DNA from 4 places in the Hyphomicrobium sp. 802 genome. Region 4 is predicted to be linked to each of the others. Evidence: predicted binding sites of a transcription regulator. Region 4 holds the regulator's gene; each other region holds the start of a gene.

Region 1 (4,177 bases), 280 kb from region 4:
TGATCCGCATCGTTACCGAGAATATTTTTTTCTTCCTGCTGCCGACGTTCCTCTACATCGCCTGGATTGCATTCTCCGAAGATGAATGGCCTGGCCTGATGACGGTCTTGAGCCGTGCCCCCTTGATCCGTCTCTTCTTTGCCGGCGCTGCCGTGATGCTCGCGACGCTCGTCGTGTTTTCGTCCCGCACCTATAACAGCCCCGACGACGTCTATGTGCCCGCCTCCGTCGTCGACGGGAAGCTCGAACCGGCGCGCAGCATTCACGAGACGAAAACGCTGCCCCCGACGGCAAAGCCGTGATTGCAGGACTGAAACGGCATGACTGATACAGCCATCAAATCGACCCGCATGAGTGCCGAATGGCTACGAGCCCCGGCGCTTGCAAAGGTCTTCGCCGCGCTTTCTGCCGGCGGGGCGGAAGCCCGCGTTGTCGGCGGCGCTGTGCGCAACGCAATGATCAACCGCCCCGTCAAGGATATCGACATCGCAACGACAGCTCTGCCCGCCGACGTCATGCGCCTCGCTGCCAATGCCGGTCTTGGCGCATATCCGACTGGCATAGACCACGGCACCGTTACCGTTGTCGCTGACAAGCGATCCTTTGAAGTGACGACGTTGCGCCACGATGTCGAGACGGACGGCCGTCATGCCGTCGTCACCTTCACCACCTCCTGGGAAGAAGACGCCGCCCGCCGCGACTTCACGATCAACGCGCTTTATTGCTCGGCCGACGGCATCGTCTACGATTTCGTCGGCGGCCTCGATGATCTACGCCAACGTCGCGTTCGCTTCATCGGCGATGCCGAGGCACGCATCCGCGAGGATTACCTGCGCATTCTGCGCTTCTTCCGTTTCAGCGCCGAATACGGAAAGGGCCAGCTCGATCCCGCAGGGCTGGCGGCAGCAAATGCCTTGAAAGACGGACTATCGCTGCTCTCCGCTGAGCGCGTCCGCGCCGAAATGCTGAAACTGCTCGCAGCGCTGAACGCCGTCGATGTCGTCAACGCCATGGAAAAAAGCGGCATCCTTCAGCTTGTCGTCAGGACGCGCCTCGAACCTGACCGCTTTGCGCGCTTCGTTGCGATCGAAGCCGCACTGGGCGAGCCACCCGATGCGCTCGCGCGCCTTGCCGCGCTTGCCGTCAACAATCCGGAAGATGCAGCCTTTCTCGGCCGCGAGCTTCGGCTCTCGAATGCCGAAGCCGAGCGTCTCAAAAGCGCATCCGCAGGCGATCCCGGCATCGCCCCGGAAACGTCCGAAGCGATTGCACAAGCTGCACTTTACAGGCTCGGCGCCGATGCCTTCGCGCGCGCCGTCCGCCTTGCCTGGGCACAATCTGGTGCCCCCAGCACCGATCCGCGCTGGCGCGCCCGCGCATTACTCGCCGATCGCTGGAAAATTCCGGTCATGCCCTTCACCGGGAACGACGTCCTTGCACTCGGCATTCAACCAGGTCCGAAAGTCGGCGGCATCCTTAGTGCCTTCGAGCGCTGGTGGATCTCGGAGAATTTTCCCGCCGATGCTGAACGTCAAAGCAGAATGCTTAAAGAGCTGGCGCGCGAAGCTGTTACTTAACAAATCATTAAATTTCACTTCACCTTTGCTTATGCTCCGACTAAAGTCTCTCTCCGGGGTTCACCCATTTGTATCGCGTTGAGGAGACACCCTGATGGACAGCATCGGCCGTGAGCGTGAACGTTCGCTCAAGTTCGTTCAAATCGTCTTCGCCGTTCTCGCTCTTCTCAGTCTGACTGCAGCATTGGCCGTATCGACAAGGGGCGTCGATATGGGCCTTCCCGAAAATTCGACATCACCGATTGCGCTGGCGTTTCTTCTAGTTGGCGCTGTCGACACCATTCTGCTCTACGCCTGGGAGCATATCTTTCAGCGCATCGAATACTGATACGAAATTGCGCTGCCGTCGCGTGGATGGCAGCGCAATCATCAGTGTGTGGCATATTCGCCATATGACACTTTTGCGGCGATCGAAACCGCCGGCATATCTCGCGCGCGCCGCCTCGCGCTGTTGGTAAACCCATAAATAGCTGCGATTTCTTACACTCAACACTACCGGCCGCAGGCGTTCGTCATACGCCTGTTACATGAATCCCGTCCTACGTTTTACATGAAATGCATAGACGCATTTATGGGAAGCGCACTGACTGGGGGCCGACCTTGAGCGCACCAAATCCGGAATTGAACTACCGAACCGTTTTTATTTCCGACATTCACCTCGGAATGCGCAATTGCCAATCGACTGCTCTTCTCGACTTTCTGAAATACGTCGAATGCCAGAACCTCTACCTCGTCGGCGATATCGTCGATTTCTGGAAAGTCCGCCGCGGTCCTTATTGGCCGCAGAGCCACAATGACGTTTTGCAGAAGCTTCTGCGCAAGGCGCGTAAAGGCACCCGCGTCGTCTACATTCCGGGCAACCACGATGACGGCCTGCGCGACTATACCGGCATGAATTTCGGCGGCGTCGAAATCCGCCGCGATGCCATCCATGAAGCCGCCGACGGCAAGCGCTATCTCATTCTGCACGGTGACGAATTCGACGTCGTCGTGCGCTACGCCCGCTGGCTCGCATTTCTCGGCGACCGGTCTTATGACGCAGCTCTCGCGCTCAACGTGCCGCTGAACTTTGCTCGCCGCATGTTCGGCCTCGGTCATTGGTCGCTTTCGGCTTTTCTGAAGCACAAAGTGAAAAGCGCCGTGAACTACATCGGCGAATTCGAGGACGCGCTGGCCGGCGAGGCCAAGCGCCGTGAGGCGCAAGGTCTTATCTGCGGCCACATCCATCACGCCAACTCGCGCCAGATCGACGGCATTCACTACATGAACTGCGGCGACTGGGTCGAAAGCTGCACCGCCATCGGCGAACGCTTCGACGGCCAATTTGAAATCATTCGTTGGAAAGAGCACTTGGCCGCGCGCGCCTCACAGGCACCTTCCGGCCGCTGGTTGATTGAAGCCGCTTAACGGCAATTATGCCGGACGAAAAGCGAGCCGGCGAACGGAGTATCCCACGTGAACGCGACCGCTAAAGCCCTCGAACCGACGAGCATCGATCTTCTGAGCGAAGCTGTGCACCAGAACCGTGCGCTGAGCCTCGCCGGTATCCTTGAGCGCACCTTCACCTTCGCCTTCCGTTCGATGGTCTACCCGCAGATATGGGAAGATCCGCGCGCCGACATGGACGCGCTCGAAATCACCCCGCAAACGCGCATCATGACGATTGCCTCCGGCGGCTGCAATGTCATGAGCTACCTGTCGGCCAATCCGGCGCGCATCTATGCCGTCGATCTCAACGCCACGCACATCGCGCTGCTCAAGCTGAAGGTCGCCGCAGCTCAGCATCTGCCGAACCACGCTACGTTCTATCGCTTCTTCGGCGCCGCCAACGACCGCCGCAACGTCGCCCTCTATAACGATCTCATCGCGCCGCATCTCGACGCCGATACCCGCGCCTATTGGGAAGGCCGCGAGCTGACGGGCCGCCGCCGCATCACGCGCTTCGCGCGCAATTTCTATCATTTCGGGCTGCTCGGCCGCTTCATCGCGACAGGCCATCTCGCTGCGCGCGTGTTCGGCGCCAAACCGAAGCGTCTGCTTGAAGCCCGTTCGATCGAAGAGCAGCGCGAGATCTTTGCGCGCGACATCGGACCGGCCTTCAGCCATCCTGTCTTGCGCTGGATCACGTCAAACCGGGCGTCGCTGTTCGGCCTCGGCATTCCGCCGGTGCAGTATGACGCGCTTTCCGGCAGCGGCGCTCGCACGATGGCCGACGTTTTGAAGGAACGCGCCGAACGCCTGGCGACGGGCTTCGATCTGAAAGACAACTATTTCGCTTGGCAGGCATTCGGCCGCAGCTACGCAACGCAGGGCGAAGGCCCCTGCCCACCGTATCTCGAAAAAGCGAACTTCATGGCGATCAAGGCGCGCGCCAACCGAGTCGAGGTTGTTCACGACAACATGATCCGCTTCCTCTCCGGCGAGCCGGCCGAAAGCCTCGATCGCTATATCCTGCTCGATGCCCAGGACTGGATGGACGACGCAGCCTTGAATGCGTTGTGGGATCAAATCACCCGCACTGCGCGCCCCGGCGCCCGCGTCATCTTCCGCACCGCGGGCGAGGAAAGCATCCTGCCGGGCCGCGTCGCCGACGCGACGCT
Region 2 (4,177 bases), 3.1 Mb from region 4:
GCACGCCGCCGAAACAAGACCGACGTAGCCCGCTCCAATCATACAGATCTTCATAGTCGCAATCCCTCGTATCCCACAGGGACGATATTCCACCAAACGGCGAACACCGCCAGCCTATATTTCCGGCGAACGGGCTGCATTCTGACGGGTTGGTAAAACCGCGCTATATCATTGCGTTATGACGCTAAGCTCGATGCTGAAAAAAAGTCGCAAGCTCCGTGCATGGCGCTTATTCATCGGCACGGTTCTAAGCAATGCACGTCTTCTTATTTGATCCGGCGTGCCGAACAGCGTCTTATGGCTCTTGCGGGCACGATTGGCGTGCTTGCCGCGGTGATTTCGATGAGACTTGCGCCGCGTCATCAAACGCTAAGCTCCACGACTCACTCGTGGGCTCCGCCACTGGAGACCGCTATGAAACAGACGAACCTTGACTGTCTTTCTCCTCGCGAAACGACGATGAACGTCGGTTGTCGGATGAGCTGTTGTCTCTGCCGCTGTTGAGCGCGCAAAACCGCTCCGAAACCTGCGTTTTTATTCCCCAATCGCAATCGTTCAGAGGACGCTGGCCACTGCCGGCGCACAAAAAGACATGTCAAAATCATACGTCATCGAAGTTGGAGACGATCAAGCCGGTCTAGTCATTCGCGAGGACGGAGAACGCGAATACCTCTTTCACTCAGCTTTGGCGGCATACGACGCCCTTGAGGGACGCCGCTTCGCCAATCCGTTTCTGGCAGAAAGAGCAGCTATCGCGCACGCATCGGCCCGGCGCCAGTTTCGAGGCCGGGCAGCTGCTGCGAGAGGCGTCGGGCTATGACGGAAAAGCGATATCGCATCGTTGCACCAGAGCATGAGCAAGATTTCTCGCGCCACCGGCCGGGAACTCGCGTTCGCGGCAACGAAAGGCCCTCGTTGATCGTCGCAGCGTCACGCGATGAACCGTTGCCGGAGCCCCTGTCTGAACTCGCGCCCGTCGGCCCATCGCCCGATTTCTAGGCGGATTCTGAAGCTCAGACCGTAATGTTTTTTCGCTCCCTGGACCTGATCGCCGTTTCCGCGAACAGGACTTGAGACCGGCGGTGCCAACTCGGCGCTGCCGGTCTCCTTTTCTCCGAGTTGAGATCAACCGCGACCAGACGTCGTCTGCGTGACGATCTCGTCCCAGCCGTCATTGACTGGTATCAACCCCTTCCTGGCGGCGCGGGTGTTAGCTGCAGGCTGGTGAAGCCTGGGAGAGGAATCATGGACGATCATTTCTGGCCTTCAATGTATCCGGGCCTGATTGTGGGCATTCTCTACGGTTTGTCGCTTCGCGGCGTGTCAAACACTGTTATCGCAGCGATCGGCGGCGTTATCGGCGCGGCGATCGCCTACGAAGGGCTTTTGGCTGCCAACTTGAATGACGGCTTGCCCGGTGTGATCGGCCTTTGTGCGGCGGCCTTTGTTGGCGCCTACTTGTCGACGACTGCCGTGCGCCGCATGGCCAACCCGCCGAAATCATAAATCTTGCAGCGCGCAAACTGTTCGTAGTTCACGCGACAAAAGTGTGGATGAGCTACAACTTTAGGGCATTCTTATTGGATGTCGCAGAATTGTCGTGCAACCGTCGTCAATGTTTCAATGAATCTTGAAATGCAGCGGGTTCATTCTTGTCGACGGAGGAGCTATGGCCGATCTCGTGACGACGGCGGCTCTTGTCTTCTGCATCTTGGCGGTGTCCACCCACCTTTTGACTGTCGCCTTGACACTCTACCGCGTTTCGGCGCCACGCAGCCGATCGCGCGCGACAAATGTTGAGCCGGTCAGTATCGTTCGTCCGGTTTGCGGTGTCGATCATTTCGATGAAATGACATTGCGTTCGACGTTCGAACTGAAAGCCTCGGACTATGAGATTATATTTTGCGCCGCTCGCGAGGATGATGCGGCCGTACCGCTTGTTCGCAAGCTGATCGCCGAACACCCGCATATCCAAGCCCGCCTGCTGATCGGCGATGATCGGCCTACCAGCAATCCTAAGCTCAACAACATCGTCAAAGGATGGGCCGCCGCACGCCATCGGTGGATCGTTCTGGCGGACAACAACGTCCTGATGCCTGCGCACTACCTCGACGATCTGTTCCAGAGTTTCACGCCGGGTGTGGGCCTCGTCTGTTCGCCGCCCATAGGAAGTCGACCGATCGGCTTCTGGGCTGAACTCGAATGCGCATTCCTCAACACCTATCAGGCTCGCTGGCAAAGCGCGGCCGATACGATCGGATTCGGATTTGCTCAGGGCAAATCGATGCTTTGGCGCCGCGATATCCTCGACGATGCTGGTGGCATCGAAGCATTGGGCGCCGAGATCGCCGAAGACGCTGCCGCCACCAAGATCGTGCGCTCTCATGGTCTTGACGTCAGGCTCGTCGATCGCCCGTTCGAGCAGCCCCTGGGCCTGAGAACCAGGGCTCAAGTCTGGGATCGGCAAGTGCGCTGGGCCCGACTGCGCCGTGCAACGTTCCCGTTGTTCTATGCGCCGGAAATACTTTCCGGCTGCACTCTGCCTGCCGCCGCTGCTGCCGTCGCCGCAACGGCCTTCGACGTTGATCCGTTAATGGCACTCACAGGGATGCTGTCGATTTGGTTGGGTGCCGAAGTTTTGCTGGCGCACGTTGCGGGCTGGCATCTGCGGTGGCATTCGCCATTCACGTGGCTGCTGCGTGATGCGCTTTTGCCTGTGCTCTGGGTCGAGGGCTGGGTGGGAGATACCTTCGTTTGGCGCGGCAACGATATGAGCGTTGCCGAGCAGGACCGCGAACTCGCGGTTACCAACAAGATCTAAGCCAGACAGTTCGGAGCCCAGTCTGAAGCGGACCCTATCGCGGCTTGCAAGGCCGGGCGTTTCAGATGCGTTCACTTATGGGTGTCGGCGATGGTCGCATCCGGATGCAAGCCGACCGTTCGTCCAGGAAAGCCCGCGGCGTCGAAATACTTCGTATCGCCCGCAACCTGATAATTCAGGATCGTGCGAAGGCCTGAAGTAGATGGCGCTGACGCCAGCGTCTTGCGCTCCCACTGCGGCGTCGCACCGTTCGGAAACGCTTCGATGAGCGGCCTGCCGACCAATTTTCCATGGCTCGTGGGCAGCAATCCAAGGATCGCAATGATCGTCTTGCCGATGTCGGCATTGCTGGCCGGCGCCTCGTCGACAAAGCCCTCTTTGAAATCAGGGCCGATCGCCGCCATGAAGTTCTCGGTATCGCCCCGGTTGAAGCTGCCGTGCATGCCCTGGCCCTGCTGCAATTCGGTATCGGAGACCACCACCGCGCACGTCGCCGGCTCCGAGCAACCGGTCGAGAAGCTCTTGAAGTTGACGACGATCGAGGGTCTGAGCATCAGTGCCGCGCCTTTGAGATTGACGGCGCTCAGCGGCAGTGTTCCCGCAAAGCTGCCGAGGTCATCCTCGACGAAGATGCCGCTGACGTAATCTTGCGCCATCAGGGCGTCGATCGTCTTTTGAACGAGCTCCCGGTCGCCGCTCGGAATATAGATGAGATCCGAACCGCCGTTGGCCGCGACGATCACGTTCGGAGCATTCGGATCCTTGCCGATGTAGCCATTGCCATCGACCGGATGCGTTCCCTGCGCGACATTGGCATTGCCTTCGTCCGGATCATAAAGCGGCATATCGAGTGCTTTCGCGAGGTCGATTGCGAGGAACCCAGGCGGCAACAGCGAAGGCGGCACATTCGGATAGGTGGCCTTCGCAGCTTCGCTCGTTTGGCTCTGCTTCGAGATCGTCGAGAAGCCGTGGTCCGACGAGATGATGATGTTTGTCGTATCAGCGAGCCGGAGCCGATCGAGCGTGCGCCGGATCATGGCCAGATTGGAATCGGCATTGCTAATGGCCGCCATCGACGTCGGACCGTTAATGCCCGGTTCGACCCGCAGGAAACTGTCGCCTTGATTGTGCTGCGTCCCGTCGGGATCGCGCGACCAGAACACGATGACGAACGGTTTGCCGTCCTCCTTGAATTTCGGCAGCACAACTTTCGTCAAGGCCTGCACGAAATAACCTTGCTGGACGATGTTGGCGTCTTTTGTGCCCGGCGTTTTGAAATCGCCATGGTCTTTGTTGGTCAGACGGCTTGGAGCTTCGGTCGGCAGCCCGTACGCCTTTAGACCTTCGCTGACCCAA
Region 3 (4,177 bases), 3.1 Mb from region 4:
CGCCGGGGCCCAATGCGGTGAATAAATCCAGAGCATGATCGGCGCTTTGCGCTGATAGGCGGAATCGAGTTCGGCAAACATCGCGCCGTCGGTGCCTGCGTGGACAACAACGAACGGCAGGCCGAGGGCTTCGACGCGCTCGTCATCAAAACCTTCCCAGGTCACGGGACCGCCGAGATAACGGCCCTTCGGCGCCGTATCGGGCGTCGAGAAGGCTTCGGCGCACTTGGGATCCTTCAGAGCTTTCCAATCAGGAAGGCCGGGGCACTTTTCTTTCATGTACTCCGGGAACCACCACTCTTCCTTGGCTTTGGGACCAAGCTTGCCGAGCCGCTCGGTCTGGCCCGTGGCGTCGGACGCCTTCATCGCTTCGCGCGCGGTCGTATCCCAGTACTCGACGCCGATATCGATATCGCCGTTCGTCAGGCCGGTGGTGAGGCTCGAGAGATAATCGGCCGTCGGGTATTCAACGTTGTAGCCGAGTTTGGTGAGAATGCCGCCAAGGATCTTGGCGTTGAGATTGACGCTCGTCCAATCGAACAATGCAATCTTGATTGGATCTTGCGATTCAGGAGCGCCCGCCATGGCTTGGCTAAAACTCGCCAGCGATACGATCGCGGCGCAGGCCCCCCCGGCCAAAACGCGTTTGACGGCAGTGTACATAGATCAGCCTCCAAGCCAAATCAGTTGAGGTCGAATTGCAGAAATCGCGTGCAGTGACTTTCCTGAGAGTGATGATTTTTGAATTATGATACCTATTTCAAAGTGTGTTCAAGGCCAAATTCAGGGCAGTTGGTGCAAATATAAGCAGCACGCGCGCGAATAAATGTTTCATAGAAAGTCGTCGTCTCACGCCGATTGCGCTGCAGCCAACCGCGCTCTTTGACCGATAGAATAACCCAAAAAAGAAAGCGAACGCAGATGACTTGCTCTGCGTTCGCTCCGATGAAATGCGTTGACCGATTATCGACCCTGAAGCGGCCTATTGCCGAATGGTCCGCATAAAATTGCGATAAAGCATTTCGGCATCCGCAGCGAAATTCGCGGTGTGGGGTTTAGCAGCTTCAGCCATGCGCGGCAGTGCACCAGGTCCATGCGTGCGTTCCAGCGCTTGCGCGTAAGCCGGGATATTTCCCCAGTCGTCGATCGTGTTGTCTTCGATTTCGACGTGATACTGCATGCTCCATGCCGTCTTGCCGACACGCATCGCCTGGCAAGGACAAATGTCCGATTTGGCAAGCACAACGGCGCCTTCAGGCGGCTGCGCAACGCGCACGGAGTGCCACTGAACAGCTTTGAATTCCTTAGGCAGATTGCCGAACACCGGATCGCTTTCGGCTTCCGTCGTCAGGGCGACATCGAGAATGCCAATTTCAGGCGGACGTTGCGGTCCGCATGTGCCTCCCAGGGCATCGGCCAGGAGCTGATGTCCGAGGCAAAGCCCCATGAAGGGTTTTTCCAATTCGCGAACCCATCGGCGGATCGCGCGCTTTTCATCGACAAGCCACGGGCATTCATCGACATCCCAGACGTCCATTGGGCCGCCCATCACCCAAAGCGCATCGTAGTTTTCAAGCGCCGGAATCGCAGCTCCTTCGTCGAGTTCGACGGCATCCCAAGCGATGCCGTCGGCGGCGAAGAATTTGCGAAAGATGCCTGGATGCTCACAAGCGATGTGCTGAAAAACAAGAAAGCGCACGTTTCCCCCTATTCCCTGTTCATGTACGTCATGATCGACCGGCCGACGACGCCAGGGCGCAAATATACGATGTGAACTCATCCGTCATCAGCGCTTCGATGCCCCTGGTTATTGGATGCCAGAGCTTCACAGGCCCGAACAAACGCGAAATTCCCCATATATTTCATATATGTCGCATAACCGTCATGGACATGGGGCAATGGTGAGAGGCGCGTTGAAGGGAACTCGATTTCGAAGCTGCTCTGTGGCGCAATTCGATAGCAAGCCGAGGCTCTCATGCTTGATGAAGTCCGTTCCGAAACTGCGTCCGGGTCGGGGATTGCACCACGCGCTTCAGCCGACACCCGCATCGGACAGTTCCGGCAGATCCTGATATGGCCGGTCGAGTTGATGCCGCCCAATCCTGAGCCGTCTCATCATGACTTCGCGGCGATCCTTTCGAAGCTCGGCCCCGACAATCCGTGGAAAGAGGTCGATGACGAGTTCACGTGCGATCCGAAAGATTTTCAGGAGCGTCACTACAATGAGTTCGTGACCTTCCTGCCGCCGGTCCAGCGCTTCCTTTACGGCGGACGAATTGGCAGATCGCCGGGATCGGTGTCATCGGAAAGTCCGGTCAAAACCTTCCGGCGTACCGATGTAGCGGCCGTGAGCGTGCAGCTCACGCCCGGCGCTGCCCCGATCGAACTCAAGGTGGCTCACGTCGATTTGTATTTCTTCTTCGAAATCGATGTCGCGATCCTGGCGTTAGAGCTTTATTCCGAAGACATCGGACTCTCCGACGTTCAAGACGTGATGTTCCGACTGGGACGAACGCATCCAGCCTATTGGGAGAAGGACACGGGCGTTGCCGGACATTGCCCAGTGAAGGTCGAATTTCTTTCAAGCCATGGTGACGTCCTGGCCGCCTCCGATTATGAGGATCGCGACAAGTTTCTGGCGCAGGTTTGCGCGAAGCGCGCGGCCCGCGTTGCTGCGCATTGGCAATATCTGCTGCATCCGCTGGTGCCGCATCATTCCGATCACCCGGGTGCGTTGCGCTACAAGCAGCTCGAATATTATCGCATGCCGCAAATGGCGCTTATTGCCGTGAAAGCCGGCAGCGAGCTGACGCGCGCCGATTACGTCCGCCTCGCTTTTGCATCCGGTCCAGGCGACTGCTCGGAGTTGCCATTCTCCCAGCGCCACCTTGAAGATTTCGAAGAGCGGTATTGCTACGATCGTTACTTCGGACAGCACAACGAGATTGAGTGGCCGCAGAGCCGTTATATGTCGTGCGGTCATGCCCTTGTCGTGACGGGCAGCGCCGACAACCCATTCTTCGTCGACCCCAACCATGGCTGCCTCAACAGCTTCCGGCATGAGCACTTCCTCGTCTTTCTGATCGCGCACTTCCACAAGGCATCGCTGCTGATGTTCTCCGATCATCTGACCGGAGCGATGAGCCGTCTCGATGCTAACAACAAGAGCGCGATTCTTGCGTTCAGAGCAGCGTCCCGGCGGGCGCTGCAAACCTTCCTGCGCTTCACGCATCGCTACTGGTTTCACTCGGTCAGCAATCAGACGCAGGCACACGATATTTTTGCATTGTGCCGCCGCCATCTCGATATTGACCGCCTCTACGACGACATTCGGCAGGAAATTCAGGAGATGAGCGAGTTCCTGGAAAACGAGGCTATGCGCCGTCAGAGCGATACCGTTACGCGACTGACCGTTGTTACGACGCTCGGACTTGTCGGCACCACCGTCACCGGCTTTCTCGGTATGAACCTGCTCGATTGGGCCAATCAATCGACGCCATGGCGATTGGTGGCATTTTCTGCAGTGCTTGTGCCGACCATCCTGCTGACGCTGATTACAATCGCTAAATCGCGCGCCTTGTCGGACATGATGGAATCGCTGTCCGACGGCTCGGCGAACTGGTTTCCCAGGCTTCGCCGTAAGACGCGCATTTGAACGGGGAATGTCAGAGGGACGTCGCTTCCATCATCTAGGCAATGGACAAGCGCATCTTTCGCTTAGAGGGGACGACTTCAATATGGTGCCGAAGCAGATTCTTTTGCGCGCATGCTTGTGCCTTGCGGTGCTTCTCAGCATCGCGCCGGCCCACGCCGATGCACCAAAGCACAACGTCATTCTTTTCGTTCCCGACGGCTTGCGGCGGAAGATCGTCACATCTGAGACGGCGCCGACGTTTGCCGATGTGCGCGACAAGGGCGTAAACTTCGTCAACAGCCACTCGTTGTTTCCGACGTTCACGATGCCAAATTCCAGTGGCATGGCGACAGGACATTACCTCGGCGATACCGGTGTGTTCGGCAACGTCATGTATGCCGGTTTTATCATTCGCTCGGCAAAGTCGGCGCGGTTGTCGTTCATCGAAAGCGATGGCGTTATCGGTGACATCGACGACCACTTCGGCGGCAATTTCATCGACGAAGAGACCATCTTGCACGTTGCCCATCGCTCCGGCTTCAA
Region 4 (4,177 bases):
CGGTCCGCAAGAAGACATCCTTTCTAAGTCATTAATGCCTCTGCGGCTGAGGAATCTCGCCGGTTCGTTAACCGCTGTGCCAAAGCTGGACGGTCAGGATTTCTTGCAGGTGATCGCCACGGTTTTGTAGGAGCCGAAACCGACGACGCCGGCGCCGAACTGTTGCGCCATCGCGGCGCCGAGCTTCTGGGCCTGCGCGTCGGTCTTTTCCGCATCGGGATCGAGCAGCGTCGCCGCGCAGCCAGCGGGCGCTGATGCAAGTTTGACGGCGTCCGTTTTCTCTGGCTCGAAGTCGATGAAGTAGGAGGGATCGAAGACGGCGAATGTCAGGCCCTCGGCATCGGCAAGGACGGGCTTCGCCAGCGACAGGTGGAAGTAAAGGCGGAGGACACCGTTGGTGTATTCGAGGTGCGCTTGGGTCGGCGGCGAGAACGCCAATTGTTCTTCGCCGAGCTTGGCCACCGTGAAGTAGTTGAACTCTTTGAGGCCATCCATGTTGACCTTCAGCAGCGGCTCAAGCTCGTGCTGGTCGTATTTGCCGTCGTTGTTAGTGTCGAGACCTTCGAGCGCCATCGCCGCATAGGAATCGTCGAAGCTCCAGACATGGTCGACGCCCGTAACGGTGCCGTTGTCGTAGTCGACCGTCATCTCATATGTGATCCACATATGAGGATGCGCAGAGGCCGGTATAGAGAAAGCGAGGAGCATTATCGCGGCGGCCGCGAGGCTGAGACATTTATTGAACGACTTATGCAAGATCGGCCCCAATTCCTTTGCTCCGCATTACGCGCGATTCTCGGAGTGCGTTTCATACGAAACGCACATTGAACGTGGCGAGATTGCGACGCGCTGCGCTATTTGGCGGGTATAGGCCAATTCGCCGGTGCGGTTGCATGCCGACGGCGATGGTTATATTATATCCTTTTACTCGGCAGGATGGTGGGAATGAAGCGTTCAGCGGCACGATGTTTCGGTTTTTTGGCGGCCGCGATGACAAGCGCTACGGCCGCTGTCAGCGCTGCCGACGCGCCGAAGGTCGTCGTGACGATCAAGCCCGTACATTCGCTTGTGACGCGTCTGATGGACGGCATCGGGACGCCGCAGCTTATCGTCGAAGGATCGGCATCGCCGCATACGTTCACGCTCAAGCCGTCGACAGCGCGGGCTATCAACGAAGCGGATATTTTCGTTCGTGTGTCGGATACGCTGGAGCCGTTTACGCGCAAGATCGTGACGACATTGCCGTCGAACGTCAAAGTGGTGACGCTTGCGGGCGCAGATGGCGTGACGCTGCTGGATCAACGCGAAGGCGGCACGTTCGAGAAGCATGAGCACGAGCATGAGGCGGACGCGCACGATCATGAGGAAGCAGGCGCTGCCGATCACGATGATCATGATGAGGACGGAGAGGATGGGCATCTCTGGCTCGATCCGTCGAACGCCAAGGCCATTGCGGCCGACATCGCGAAAGCGCTCATTGCGCGCTATCCTGAGTACGCGAGCAAAGTGAAAAGCAACGAGGCGGCGCTCGATGCCGATCTCGATACGCTCGACCATGACCTTTCGAGTGAAATGAAAGGGGCGCAAGGCAAGCCCTTCATCGTCTTCCACGACGCGACGCAGTATTTCGAACATCACTTCGGGCTTCACGCCGTGGGATCGATTACGGTCAGCCCGGACGTGCCGCCGAGCGCAAAAAGACTGACGGAGGTTCGCAGCAAGATTTCGTCGCTCGGTGCAGTCTGTGTTTTTACCGAACCGGAGTTCCAGCCAAACCTTGTTGCTGCGGTTACCGAAGGGACGCATGCCCGTTCGGGGACGATCGACGTCGAAGGGCAATTGCTGACGCCGGGGCCGAAGCTCTACTTCGATCTGATGCATGGCGTCGCGCGCAATCTGTCTAGCTGCCTAACCGCGCCAAGCTGAGAGTCAGTCTTTAGCTGTATTCTCTCGTCATCCTCGGCATGAGATCGGGGATCTATTATGCCGCGGTGATGTTGATTGCTGGATCCTCGGGACAAGCCCGAGGACACATGGCTCGCTATTAAGCCTGCGTTTCGGCTTCGCGGCCGTCGAAGACATAGCCGGCGCCACGGACCGTGCGGATCGGATCGGCTTCGTTGCCGCGGATCAGCGATTTTCTGAGACGGCCGATGTGAACGTCGACGGTGCGCTCGTCGACCTCCGAGGACTGGCCCCATACGCGGTCGAGAAGCTGGCTGCGCGAGAGAACGCGGCGCGGGCTTTCCATGAAGACTTCGAGCATGCGGTATTCGGTCGGGCCGAGGCGGACCTCGCGGACGCCACGCGTCACTTTGTGGGCACCGCGGTCCATCGTGATCTCGCCGGAGACGAGAATATCGCTCATGCGCTCCGGCGCCGCGCGCCGGAGCAGGGCTTTCACACGTGCCATCAATTCCTGCACGGAGAACGGCTTCGTGACGTAGTCGTCGGCGCCGGTCGTCAGGCCCCGCACGCGGTCAGATTCCTCACCGCGGGCGGTCAGCAGGATGATGGGCAGGCTCTGCGTGTCGCCGCGGTTGCGCAGACGGCGGCAAAGCTCGATCCCGGAGATCTTCGGGATCATCCAATCCAATATCGCCAGATCGAAGGTTTGTTCGGCGAGCAATAGTTCGGCTTCCTCGCCATCGGCGGCTTGCACGACGTCGTAACCTTCCGACTGAAGATTGTACTTCAGAAGCTCGGCTAGCGGCGCTTCGTCTTCAACAACGATAATCTTAGCTGGCATGATATTGGATCGGGGTTGCTCTCAGGGTCGTACGGTCATTGGCGCGGCGTAATCAGTGTCGAAGAGGTCTTGTCGCCCTTCGGCCGATCGTCGGCGATCGGTACGCCGTGCACGAGGTAGTAGACGTTCTCGGCGATGTTTGTCGTGTGGTCGCCAATGCGCTCGATATTCTTGGCGCCAAAGAGGAAGTGCGTGCAGATACCGATGTTGCGCGGATCTTCCATCATGTACGTCAGGAGTTCGCGGAACAGCGAGTTATACATAGCGTCGACCTGCTGGTCGTTGCGCCAGACTTCCATCGCCTTCTCGGCATCGAGCGTCGTCAGCGCATCAAGAACGTCCTTGAGCTGCTGCTGCACCATCTCGGTCATGTGGCGCATGCCGGTCATCAGCGGCTTGGGATAGGCTTCCCCTGCAATGGTGAGAGCGCGCTTGGCGATGTTCTTGGCAAGGTCGCCGATACGCTCAAGGTCGCCCGCAATCTTGATGACTGTCATGATGTGGCGCAGGTCGTTGGCGACCGGCTGGCGGCGGGCAATCATCAGAATGACCTGGTCCTGCAGCTCGCGTTCGAGCTGGTCGACCATGACATCGTCGGAAACGGCTTTCTCGGCGAGCTTAGGGTCGCGGCGTTCGAGCGAGTCCATCGCCTGAACGAGAAGCTTTTCGGCATAGCCGCCCATCTGCGCGATGCGGCGGTCGAGGAGCTTCAACTCTTCCTCGTATGACTTCACGGTATGTTCGTTCATCGTCGTAATCCTGAAATCCGGTTTGGCCTCAACGTCATCTCTAGCCGAAGCGGCCGGTGATGTAGTCTTGCGTGCGACTATCCGTTGGGTTTGTGAAAAGCTTTTTGGTGTCGCCGAATTCGACGAGATCGCCGAGGTACATGAAAGCAGTATTCTGCGAGACGCGGACTGCCTGCTGCATGTTGTGGGTCACGATGGCGATCGTGAATTCGTTCTTCAACTCGTCGATCAGCTCTTCGACCTTAGCGGTCGAAATCGGATCGAGAGCGGAGCAGGGCTCGTCGAACAGGATGACTTCCGGGCGGATCGCAACTGTGCGGGCGATGCACAGACGTTGCTGCTGACCGCCGGATAACGACAGGCCGCTGGCGTGCAGCTTGTCTTTTACTTCCTTCCAGAGCGCTGCCTTTTCGAGGGCGCTTTCGACGCGGGCGTCGACTTCGGATTTCGGCAGGCGCTCATAAAGGCGAAGACCGAACGCGATATTTTCATAGATCGTCATCGGGAACGGCGTCGGCTTCTGGAACACCATGCCGATGCGCGAGCGCAGCAGGTTCAGGTCCTTCATGTCGAGGATGTTTTCACCGTCGAACATGATCTTACCTTCGGCGTGCTGGCCGGGATAAAGATCGTACATGCGGTTCAAAACACGCAGGAGCGTAGACTTGCCGCAACCCGA

Evidence for each region. Region 4 encodes PhoB, which activates phosphate uptake and scavenging genes when phosphate is short. Its sites were predicted from a motif close to TGTCATNNANCTGTCAT; they were not measured.
Region 1: a site for PhoB is predicted at 2,088-2,104, ahead of HYP802_RS0107420 (UDP-2,3-diacylglucosamine diphosphatase). Genes of this name have one in related genera too.
Region 2: a site for PhoB is predicted at 1,597-1,613, ahead of HYP802_RS0121750 (ceramide glucosyltransferase). Genes of this name have one in related genera too.
Region 3: a site for PhoB is predicted at 1,870-1,886, ahead of HYP802_RS0121740 (CorA family divalent cation transporter). Genes of this name have one in related genera too.

What each region holds. Positions count from the first base shown of each region.
Region 1 is NZ_JAFM01000001.1:1,485,186-1,489,362, reverse strand. It holds gene HYP802_RS0107435 (DUF6111 family protein) at 1-302, shown strand, start outside; gene HYP802_RS0107440 (CoA pyrophosphatase) at 1-3, shown strand, start outside; gene HYP802_RS0107430 (CCA tRNA nucleotidyltransferase) at 321-1,577, shown strand; gene HYP802_RS0107425 (hypothetical protein) at 1,672-1,905, shown strand; gene HYP802_RS0107420 (UDP-2,3-diacylglucosamine diphosphatase) at 2,178-2,984, shown strand; gene HYP802_RS0107415 (DUF3419 family protein) at 3,033-4,177, shown strand, end outside.
Region 2 is NZ_JAFM01000001.1:4,298,676-4,302,852, reverse strand. It holds gene HYP802_RS0121770 (UDP-glucose/GDP-mannose dehydrogenase family protein) at 1-72, opposite strand, end outside; gene HYP802_RS0121760 (hypothetical protein) at 817-999, shown strand; gene HYP802_RS0121755 (hypothetical protein) at 1,246-1,506, shown strand; gene HYP802_RS0121750 (ceramide glucosyltransferase) at 1,670-2,821, shown strand; gene HYP802_RS0121745 (alkaline phosphatase family protein) at 2,893-4,177, opposite strand, start outside.
Region 3 is NZ_JAFM01000001.1:4,294,379-4,298,555, forward strand. It holds gene HYP802_RS0121730 (ABC transporter substrate-binding protein) at 1-585, opposite strand, end outside; gene HYP802_RS0121735 (type 1 glutamine amidotransferase) at 983-1,699, opposite strand; gene HYP802_RS0121740 (CorA family divalent cation transporter) at 1,976-3,655, shown strand; gene HYP802_RS0121745 (alkaline phosphatase family protein) at 3,738-4,177, shown strand, end outside.
Region 4 is NZ_JAFM01000001.1:1,203,233-1,207,409, forward strand. It holds gene HYP802_RS0106005 (DUF1007 family protein) at 94-708, opposite strand; gene HYP802_RS0106010 (zinc ABC transporter substrate-binding protein) at 991-1,926, shown strand; gene phoB (phosphate regulon transcriptional regulator PhoB) at 2,045-2,749, opposite strand; gene phoU (phosphate signaling complex protein PhoU) at 2,785-3,498, opposite strand; gene pstB (phosphate ABC transporter ATP-binding protein PstB) at 3,539-4,177, opposite strand, start outside.